One region of the Leuconostoc garlicum genome, then DNA from elsewhere that is predicted to be linked to it. Evidence: predicted binding sites of a transcription regulator. Region 1 holds the regulator's gene; the other holds the start of a gene.
What was found. The regulator HrcA, encoded in region 1, represses chaperone genes, less so after heat shock. The targets are predictions, from matches to a motif close to TTAGCACTCNNNNNNNNNGAGTGCTAA.
Positions count from the first base shown of each region.

Region 1 (5,179 bases):
AAAGCCACGGTACCAGTGCGGGCGATTTTGATGAATTACCCAACCAATCCAACGGGTGTAACCTATTCACGTGATGAAATTATGGCACTGGCCGCCACGTTCAAAAAGCATGGCATCTGGGTCATCTCGGATGAAATTTATGCGGTGCTGACTTATGATCAAGAACACGTGTCATTTGCGGAAATTATTCCTGATCAAACGATTTATATTAATGGTTTATCAAAGTCACATGCGATGACAGGTTATCGCGTCGGCTTTATCTTGGGGGCCGCAGAAGTAATTGCGCAAATGCAAAAAGTCCACGGGGCGTTGACGTTTGCCATTCCAACGTTTATTCAAGATGCCGCATTGGTCGCCTTGCGCGATGTGACCACAGCGCCACAAGCAATGCGTGATGTTTACAAAAAGCGACGTGATCGCATTTTGCCACAATTAGTTGCGTTAGGTTTTGATGTCGTGGCACCAGAAGGGGCGTTTTATTTGTTTGCCAAGTTACCAGCTGATTTAGGGGATGATGGCGATGAATTTGCGTTACAGTTAGCAAAAGAAGGTAAAGTTGCCGTGATTCCAGGGTCTGGTTTTAGTGCGGCGGCCAAAGCTTATATCCGGATCTCTTATGCAGCATCCGATGAAGATTTGGATGAGGGTATGCGACGGTTGACAGCTTATATTAAGCAACGTCGTGGGAATTAAGTGAGAGGTAGTCTATGAACTGGTGGCAAAATTTATTTATATCATCCAGCAAGCACGCAACAGTGGCATCAACCGGACAATTAAATGCTGTTCAGATTGCGCGTAAATCGGAATTGCCTGTCATTGTGGCACCAGTCACGGGACAACTGCAAAGAATTACGCTCGATAATGACCAGTTAAACAATCGTCATGGTTTTATGATGATTCCAAACGGCCGTGATATCATGTCACCAGTGGCAGGGATTGTCACAGATGCGGTACCACAGGCGATCACAATTCGCAGTGAACGTTACGGGACTGTTACCGTGCAAGTGATGTGTGAAAAGGCTCAGGATGTCAGATTGGCATCTTATCGTGCGGGGCAACAATTACACGCAGGCGATTTGATTGGTTCAGTTCGTCAGCACGATCAGTCTGTTCGCGTGTATGTCTTATTTGAAGCGCAGGCGACGCCATTTGTCAGCTATGGTGCAGTTTATGCTGGACAAAATATCTGGCGGTCGCAAGAGGAAATCGATGCAAAAGAATAATCCAGTTGACGGCATCTTGGTCGTCAATAAACCAAAAGGGGTCACGTCATTTGACGTCGTGGCCAAAGTAAGGCGCGCTGTCGGTCAAAAAAAGGTCGGTCATGCTGGGACGTTAGATCCCAATGTTGATGGTGTCTTAGTTGTCGCTTTGGGAAAAACAACCAAACTAATTGATGAATTACAAGCACGACCAAAACGTTATATCGGCGAAATTACGTTAGGTTTTGCAACGGAAACTGAAGACCTTGACGGGGACGTGGTAGCCGAACAACCGATTACAACGCCTTATACGGACGCAGCCATTGATCAGGCTATTGCGCAATTGAACGGGCCAATTCAACAAGTACCACCGATGTTTTCAGCTGTTAAAGTCGCCGGCAAACGTCTATATGAATACGCACGGGCAGGTGAAACTGTGACGCGACCAGTTCGTGATGCCATGATTTATGATTTTCATCGGACATCAGCAGTGCGTTATCAGCAACAACAGCAAAAATTTAACTTTGAAGCAACAGTGTCAAAAGGGACGTATATTCGGACACTGGCCGTTGACACCGGTAAGCAATTAGAAGTCCCAGCGACCATGACCAGCTTAACGCGAACGATGGGGAGCGGGATGCCTTTGTCAGCGGCAACGCCATTAGAAACGATCACGTCGTTGCCACGAGAAGATGTCTTAAAGCTAGTCGTCCCCATTCAAACGGTGTTGACATGGCCGGTGAAAGCTTTGACGGATGACGAGTGGTTTGCGGTCAAAAACGGGCAAAAAATCACCACCTGGCCAGCGGCCGACACTTATTTGCAGTTAACTTATCAAGGGGAATTAAAGGCAGTTTATGCGTATCAAGCTGCTGAACACCACTGGCAATCACGCTATGTGTTTACAAACGAATAACTATGATAGAAACCGTTCCGTTACATTATCCAATTCAAAATTTTGAATCATCGCAACCTCAAGTGGTGACGATGGGCTTTTTTGATGGGGTCCATTTGGGTCATCAAGCAGTGATACAAGCAGCTAAAGCGGAAGCTGATCGGTTAGGGGTACCGCTAGCGGTCCTAACTTATGATCCGCATCCAGTTGTGGTGTTTAAGACCCTCACGCAGCCCTTACATTATTTAACGCCACTTGATCAAAAGGTGGCCTTATTTGAAGCGCTGGGCGTTGATCGCGTGTATGTGATGCGCTTTACCTCGCAATTGGCACAACTTGCGCCCCAGCAGTTCGTCGATGAGGTGCTATTGCCCTTACAACCAATGACTGTGGTTGCGGGGTTTGATCACCTCTATGGTGGTGATCAACAGACGGCCAATATGCAAGTATTAGATCAGTACGCCGCCAACCGCTTTGATGTGATTACGGTACCACCTTTTGAAGAGTCACACCAAAAAGTAGGCTCTTCGGCAATCCGACGTGCGTTAGACGCTGGCGATATGCAAACAGTTAATCATCAGTTAGGGCGTGTTTATCAAACGACTGGCACAGTTGTTCATGGTGAAGCACGCGGACGTGAGTTGGGTTTCCCTACGGCTAATATTCAAACACCAGAATTAGAATGGCTGCCTGGTATTGGGGTTTATGTGGTTGGGATTGAAATTGCTGGACAGTGGTATCAAGGGATGGCAAGTATCGGCCGAAACGTCACATTTGGTGATGCCCGACCAATCACTGTTGAAATCAACATTTTAGATTTCAAACAACAAATTTATGGGGAAGCGGTGACGGTTGCTTGGCATCATTACTTACGCGGCGAAGTCAAATTCACGTCGGTACCTGATTTAATCACGCAGTTACAGCACGATGAACAGGCGACACGACAGTATTTTAAAGCACTTAACAAGCGTTAAGTGCTTTTTATTTGGCACTCGAATAAAAAGAGTGCTAAAATGCTTGCATTTTTTTCGGAAAGGGTGTATGATAATAGATGTTAGCAGTTGGTATCTATGAGTGCTAAAACGGAGGTGATGGCATGCTAACAGAAAGACAAAAATTAATTTTAAGCGCCATCATTTACGAGTACACACACACTGCGCGAGCAGTCGGGTCGAAAAGTTTGCAGGAACAGCTTGATATTAAAGTGAGTTCCGCAACAATTCGTAATGAAATGGCTGCATTAGAGTCAGCTGATCTGATTAAAAAACTACATACTTCAGCGGGACGGGTACCGTCGTGTGCTGGTTATCGTTATTATCTCGATCACCTCATGGCGACACGTCCCGCAACACAGCAAGATGTGGCGATGGTGATGCATTCGTTTCGTGGGATTTTTCATGAAATTGATGACTTGCTTGATGAAGCTGCGCGGACGCTATCAGAATTAACCGGTGCAACTGCTTTGATTTTGAAGCCAAAAGGGTTAAACATCAAAGTGTCGGGGTTCCGTTTGGTGCCGTTGGAGAATCATCAGTTAATTGCCGTGCTGGTAACCAGTGACGGTAAAGTGACCAGTCAGACATTCAAATTACCGCGCGAGTTAGCGATATCATCGTTAGATAGTATGGTTAAGTATATCAATGATCAGATGATTGGCCATCCGATTTTGGAAGTGTTGCAACTGATGCAATCAGATGAGTTGCCAACGCAAATGAATCGGGTGATTAAGACACCAGCTGCCTTCTTGCAATTGTTTGGCGACGTCTTAGCGCGATCGATTGGCGATAATGTGCATATTGGTGGTCGACTGAACGTGTTGGATTTCGGTGAAAATGTTGATGAAACACAGAAAGTGAAGCATTTGCTAGAGTTTCTGTCATCAGCACCTGATATCCGACGTGTGGCGACAGCTGTCCCACATCAGGTGACAGTTAAGATTGGGCAAGAAATCGATGAACCCTTATTACAATCCTTTAGCTTGATTACGAGTGCCTTTCAGGTACCAAATCAAGGGGATGGGGTGATTGCATTGCTTGGCCCAATTCGGATGCCTTATGCGCGCAACGTCTTGTTGATGGATGCCTTTGGTGAAGCGTTAAGCCAAAAGATGCTCGAATATACATAAATTAGGAGGTCACTTACGTGGCAGATGAAGCGAAAGAAGCAATGAAGAACGACGAAGAAATCGTTGTAGAAGATGGCGCAGTTGATGATGAAGCTGTAACGGAACAAATCGAAGCAGAAACTGATGTTTTGCAAGAAGATGAAGCACCAGTAGAAAATTCAGAAGCAAGTCAAATTGCAGACCTTGAAGCTAAGGTTGCGGAATTAGAAGACAAGCTGTTGCGTTCACAAGCGGAAATTCAAAATATTCAACAACGTCATGCCCGCGAAGTGCAAAATGTGCGCAAGTATGATGGTCAGAAATTGGCCGGCGCAGTTTTGCCAGTGGTTGACAATCTTGAACGCGCATTGCAAGTTGAAGCAGATGATACAGTAACAAAGCAAATTAAAACAGGTGTTGAAATGACACTGAAGACATTGGTGCAAGCCTTAGCTGATAATGGTATTTCAGCAACGGGTGAAGTTGGGGAAGCATTTGACCCAACGAAGCACCAAGCCATTCAAAGTGTTGCCTCAGAGGATGTTGCGTCTGATGAAATTGCCGCTGTTTTGCAAAAAGGCTATATGATTCAAGATCGCGTCCTTCGACCAGCAATGGTTGCCGTGGCGAAATAACAACAATTGTCATGGTGATTCAGCGTGTGCACCACACCTTAAAAAGTTAAAAAATAAAAGATTAAAAAAGTAAAGGAAGAATTAATTCATGTCAAAGATTATCGGTATTGATTTAGGAACAACAAACTCAGCAGTTGCCGTCCTTGAAGGTGGCGAACCAAAGATCATCACAAACCCAGACGGCGGTCGTACAACACCATCTGTTGTGTCATTTAAGAATGGCGAAACACAAGTTGGTGACGTGGCTAAGCGTCAAGCCATCACGAACCCTGACACAATTATTTCAATTAAGTCACACATGGGTGAAGCTGGCTACAAGATCAACGTTGACGGCAAGGACTAC
Region 1 covers NZ_CP016329.1:1,550,940-1,556,118, reverse strand. Annotated here, with positions in the region: gene A9176_RS07895 (aminotransferase class I/II-fold pyridoxal phosphate-dependent enzyme) at 1-693, shown strand, start outside; gene A9176_RS07890 (PTS sugar transporter subunit IIA) at 708-1,223, shown strand; gene truB (tRNA pseudouridine(55) synthase TruB) at 1,210-2,118, shown strand; gene ribF (riboflavin biosynthesis protein RibF) at 2,121-3,071, shown strand; gene hrcA (heat-inducible transcriptional repressor HrcA) at 3,194-4,222, shown strand; gene grpE (nucleotide exchange factor GrpE) at 4,264-4,836, shown strand; gene dnaK (molecular chaperone DnaK) at 4,925-5,179, shown strand, end outside.

Region 2 (5,179 bases), 790 kb from region 1:
ATTGGTTTGGTCACTGGTCATTTGACTGCAGGTATTATCCTTGGTGGTTCACTGCAAATGATTGCCCTTGGTTGGGCTAACATCGGTGCCGCTGTGGCACCGGACGTGGCCTTGGCTTCTGTCGCTTCAGCAATTATCATGATTAAGGGTAACAACTTCACGCCAACAGGTATCTCTGTGGCCGTTGCTTCAGCTATTCCTTTGGCTGTTGCTGGTTTGTTCTTGACAATGATCGTGCGTACCATTTCTGTTGGTTTGACGCACGGTGCCGATGCGGCTGCTAAAGATGGTAACTATCGGGCAATTGAACGTTACCACTTGATTGGTATCTTGTTGCAAGGTTTGCGTATTGCGATCCCAGCTGCTTTGTTGATTGCAATCCCCGCATCAGCCGTTCAAAACGCTTTGGCTGCAATGCCAGAATGGTTGACTGGTGGTATGGCTATCGGTGGTGGTATGGTTGTCGCCGTTGGTTATGCATTGGTTATCAACATGATGGCAACACGCGAAGTATGGCCATTCTTCGCAATTGGTTTTGCCTTGGCCGCTGTGAGCCAATTGACATTGATCGCCCTTGGTGCAATCGGTGTGGCATTGGCCTTCATCTACCTTAACCTATCAAAGATGGGTGGTAACGGTGGCGGTGGTTCAAATGGTAACGGCTCGGGTGACCCAGTCGGTGACATTTTGGATCAATACTAGGAAGGAGCAACATGATGGCTGAAAAAATTGAATTATCACGTAACGATCGTCTATCTGTTGCATGGCGATCACAGTTCTTACAAGGTTCATGGAACTACGAACGTATGCAAAACGTGGGTTGGGCTTATGCCTTGATCCCAGCAATTAAGAAGTTATATACCACAAAAGAAGATCGAGTAGCCGCTTTGAAGCGTCACTTGGAATTCTTTAACACACACCCTTATGTTGCATCACCAATCATTGGTGTGACATTGGCATTGGAAGAAGAACGTGCCAATGGGGCTGCAATTGATGACACAGCCATTCAAGGTGTGAAGATTGGTATGATGGGACCTTTGGCTGGTATCGGTGATCCGGTCTTCTGGTTCACATTGCGTCCAATCTTGGGTGCTTTGGGTGCCTCATTGGCCCTTTCTGGTAACATTCTTGGCCCAATCTTGTTCTTCGTTTTGTGGAACTTGATTCGTATGTCATTTATCTGGTATACCCAAGAATTCGGTTACAAGGCCGGTTCTGCAATTACACAAGATTTGTCAGGTGGTCTCTTGAAGGACATCACTAAGGGTGCGTCAATCCTGGGAATGTTTATCTTGGCCGTTCTGGTTGAGCGTTGGGTTTCAATCAAGTTTGTCGTTAACCTACCAGCTAAGAAGTTGGCTGAAGGGGCTTACATTGATTTCCCAAGTGGCGCTGTGACTGGTGGTAAGTTGCAACAAATCTTGAGTGATCAAGCTGCTGGTTTGTCATTGACAAAGATGGCACCAAACACATTGCAAGCAAACTTGGATAGTTTGGTTCCTGGTTTGATGGGATTGGCATTGACATTCTTCGCTATGTGGTTGTTGAAGAAGAACGTATCACCAATTGCAATGATTGTTGGTATCTTCGTCTTCGGAATCATCATGCATGCCTTGCACATCATGTAAGCATGAATTAAATTATTACGATAAAGGGCGCCCGTCATTTTCGACGAGCGCCTTTGTACATAAAAGAAAAGTTATTGAGTATGCCTATCATTTAATGATACGATTAAAGTATGATAGGTGAGGAGGGTAATCATAATGGTACAATCACTGAATACTAAAGTAGCGTTAACAGCTAAAGGGATTTCGTATTTAGGTATTGGTGCGCAATACGGTAAATTTCTAGTGGGTGATCGCGCATTTGAATTTTTTAATGATAATAACGTCGCTGATTATATTCAAATTCCTTGGGCGAATGTAACGGCGGTGTATACAAGTGTTGCCCGTCATCGGGTCAGTCGGCGTTTCCGAGTTGACACAGATCGTGGCAGTTTTTCCTTTTCATCACCGGAGTCTGGCAAAGTGTTAAAGGCAATTCGTGATCAGATTGGTCATGAAAAGGTCTTGAAACAACCAACTTTAATCTCACGTTTGAAAGCACTATTTAAAAAGAAGGATAAAAAGAAAGGCGTTTAATGAAAATATTACGGCAGTACCAGATTTTACGTTATTTAACGATTGTTGTCGCTTTGGAATTCGTTGCCATTAGCATTAACTTTTTTTACGCACCAGCCAAAGTTGCGGCTGGTGGGGCGACAGGGTTTGCTATTTTGCTGAATGAATTAGTTGGGATTGATCGTGCAGTGACCGTCTTAGTGGTTAATATTTTGATGATTATCCTGGCGGCAATTTTCTTAGATCGTGGCACAACGGTGCGTATTACCTTTGGCAGCCTGTTATTGCCGATATTATTGAAAATAACACCTAGCCATCAAGTTTTGACCGATAGAACGTTTGCTGTCTTGGTTGGTGGGGCAATCTTTGCGTTTGGTGTGGCGATGCTTTATCGTGTGGAAGCGTCTAGTGGTGGTACAGCTGTGCCACCGATGATTTTGAAGAAATATTTTCGCATTGCACCAGCGCTATCGCTGTTGGTTATCGATCTCTTTGTCTCATTAGGTAACCTGTTGACGGATGGTCTGGAAGCCTTTATTTTAGCGGTGTTTTCGCTCATCATTACGGCCGTTGTGATGAACTATATTGAGACAGGGCTTGACCGACGTAAAATGGTGTACATCACGAGTAATGATCACATTGAAGCCGTTAAAGCCTATTTGAAAGAAAATGATACGAGCTACACACTGATGAATGTTCGTGGTGGATACACGGATAGCGATCGGGACATGTTGATGGTGATTCTAGAAAATCAAGATTACAATCATTTAGTGCGCGGTGTGCATCAAGTTGACCCCACGGCTTTCATGATTGCTTACGACATTAGTGAAGCGCACGGTGGCACATTTATTTAGTGATAGCTGAGTCTACTTTGAACGACAAAATTAGTCTACAAAAGTAGGCTTTTTTTATTGACAAATGTCCGGACAGTGCTATAATAATAGTTGTAATTAGCACTCGTGTAAAAAGAGTGCTAAAACTAAAAACTGGAGGTATGTCTCATGTTGAAGCCATTGGGTGATCGCGTGATTATTGAAGTAACTGAAGCTGCGGAAGAAACTGTTGGTGGCATTCTCTTAGCAACAAATGCTAAGGAAAAGCCAGTCACAGGTAAGGTCGTTGCCGTAGGTTCAGGATACGTCCTAAACGATGGGACAGTCCGCGAATTAACTGTGAAGACAGGTGATGAAGTACTTTTTGATAAGTACGCGGGGCAAGAAGTATCATTTGAAGGAAATGACTACCTTGCACTACATGAAAAGGATATCGTTGCCATTGTGGCGTAATTTTTGTGCCGAGTGAATGTGGCGCAAACAACTATATATTTAAACTGTATATTTAAAATGAATTACTAGAGAGGGAATGTAATCATGGCAAAAGAAATTAAGTTTTCAGAAGATGCTCGTGCTAAGATGAAGGTCGGTGTCGACAAGTTAGCTGACACTGTTAAGACAACAATTGGACCAAAGGGTCGTAACGTTGTGTTGGAACAATCATATGGCACACCAACTATTACAAATGATGGTGTGACGATCGCTAAGGCAATCGAATTAGAAGATCACTTTGAAAACATGGGGGCTAAGTTAGTTGCCGAAGTGGCTTCAAAGACAAATGACATTGCCGGAGACGGTACAACAACAGCCACAGTTTTGACACAAGCTATCGTGAGTGAAGGACTTAAGAACGTGACTGCTGGTGCGAACCCTGTAGGTATCCGTACTGGTATCGAACGTGCGACAGCCGCAGCCGTTGCAAAGTTGCACGACATGTCACACCCTGTTAATACGAAGGCTGAAATCGCTCAAATCGCCTCAATCTCAGCTGCTAACGAAGAAGTTGGTGCTTTGATTGCGGAAGCGATGGAAAAGGTTGGTAACGACGGTGTTATCACAATTGAAGAATCAAAGGGTATCGAAACAACTTTGGATGTTGTTGAAGGGATGCAATTTGATCGTGGTTACATGTCACAATACATGGTCACAGACAGTGAAAAGATGGAAGCTAACTTGGACAACCCTTACATCTTGATCACAGACAAGAAGATTGCCAACATTCAAGAAATTTTGCCAGTATTACAACAAGTGGTTGAACAAGGTCGTGCGATGTTGATCATTGCTGACGACATTACTGGGGAAGCTTTGCCAACACTTGTTTTGAACAAGATGCGTGGTACGTTTAATGTTGTTGCCGTTAAGGCACCAGGCTTTGGTGACCGTCGTAAGGCACAACTTGAAGATATCGCTATTTTGACTGGTGGTACAGTAATTGCTGAAGACCTTGGTTTGAACTTGAAGGACGTGACAATTGATCAACTTGGTCAAGCAAGCAAGGTTAACGTCACAAAGGACAACACAACAATCGTTGAAGGTGCCGGTGATAAGGCTGCTGTAGCTGCTCGCGTTGAAACAATCAAGCAACAAATTGCTGAAACAACATCTGACTTTGACCGTGAAAAGTTGCAAGAACGTTTGGCAAAGTTGTCTGGTGGTGTTGCTGTGATTAACGTTGGTGCGGCAACTGAAACTGAATTGAAGGAACGTAAGTACCGTATCGAAGACGCCTTGAACGCAACACGCGCTGCCGTTCAAGAAGGCTTCGTTGCCGGTGGTGGTACAGCTCTTGTGAATGCTATTTCAGCTGTTGCTGAATTGTCAGAAGAAGGCGACATTCAAACTGGTGTGAACACTGTGATGAAGGCATTGGAAGCACCTGTTCGTCAAATCGCTGAAAACGCTGGTCTTGAAGGTTCAGTTATTGTTAACAAGTTGAAGGAACAACCAGAAGGCTTTGGTTTCAATGCTGCAACTGGTGAATGGGTTGACATGATTGCCGCTGGTATCGTGGACCCAACAAAGGTAACACGTTCAGCATTGCAAAATGCCGCCTCAGTCTCAGCTTTGTTGTTGACAACTGAAGCAGTGGTTGCTGAATTACCAAAAGATGATGCTATGCCTGCAATGCCACAAGGTGGTATGCCAGGTATGATGTAATCTGGTAAATTGAATTTAAAAACACGACTTAAGGTCGTGTTTTTTTGTGTTGTGAACGCATGAGCGGGC
Region 2 covers NZ_CP016329.1:757,356-762,534, forward strand. Annotated here, with positions in the region: gene A9176_RS03955 (PTS mannose/fructose/sorbose transporter subunit IIC) at 1-702, shown strand, start outside; gene A9176_RS03960 (PTS system mannose/fructose/sorbose family transporter subunit IID) at 717-1,628, shown strand; gene A9176_RS03965 (DUF956 family protein) at 1,764-2,141, shown strand; gene A9176_RS03970 (YitT family protein) at 2,141-2,974, shown strand; gene groES (co-chaperone GroES) at 3,122-3,406, shown strand; gene groL (chaperonin GroEL) at 3,491-5,110, shown strand.
Region 2: the regulator HrcA is predicted to act here: its motif matches at 3,071-3,097, upstream of groES (co-chaperone GroES).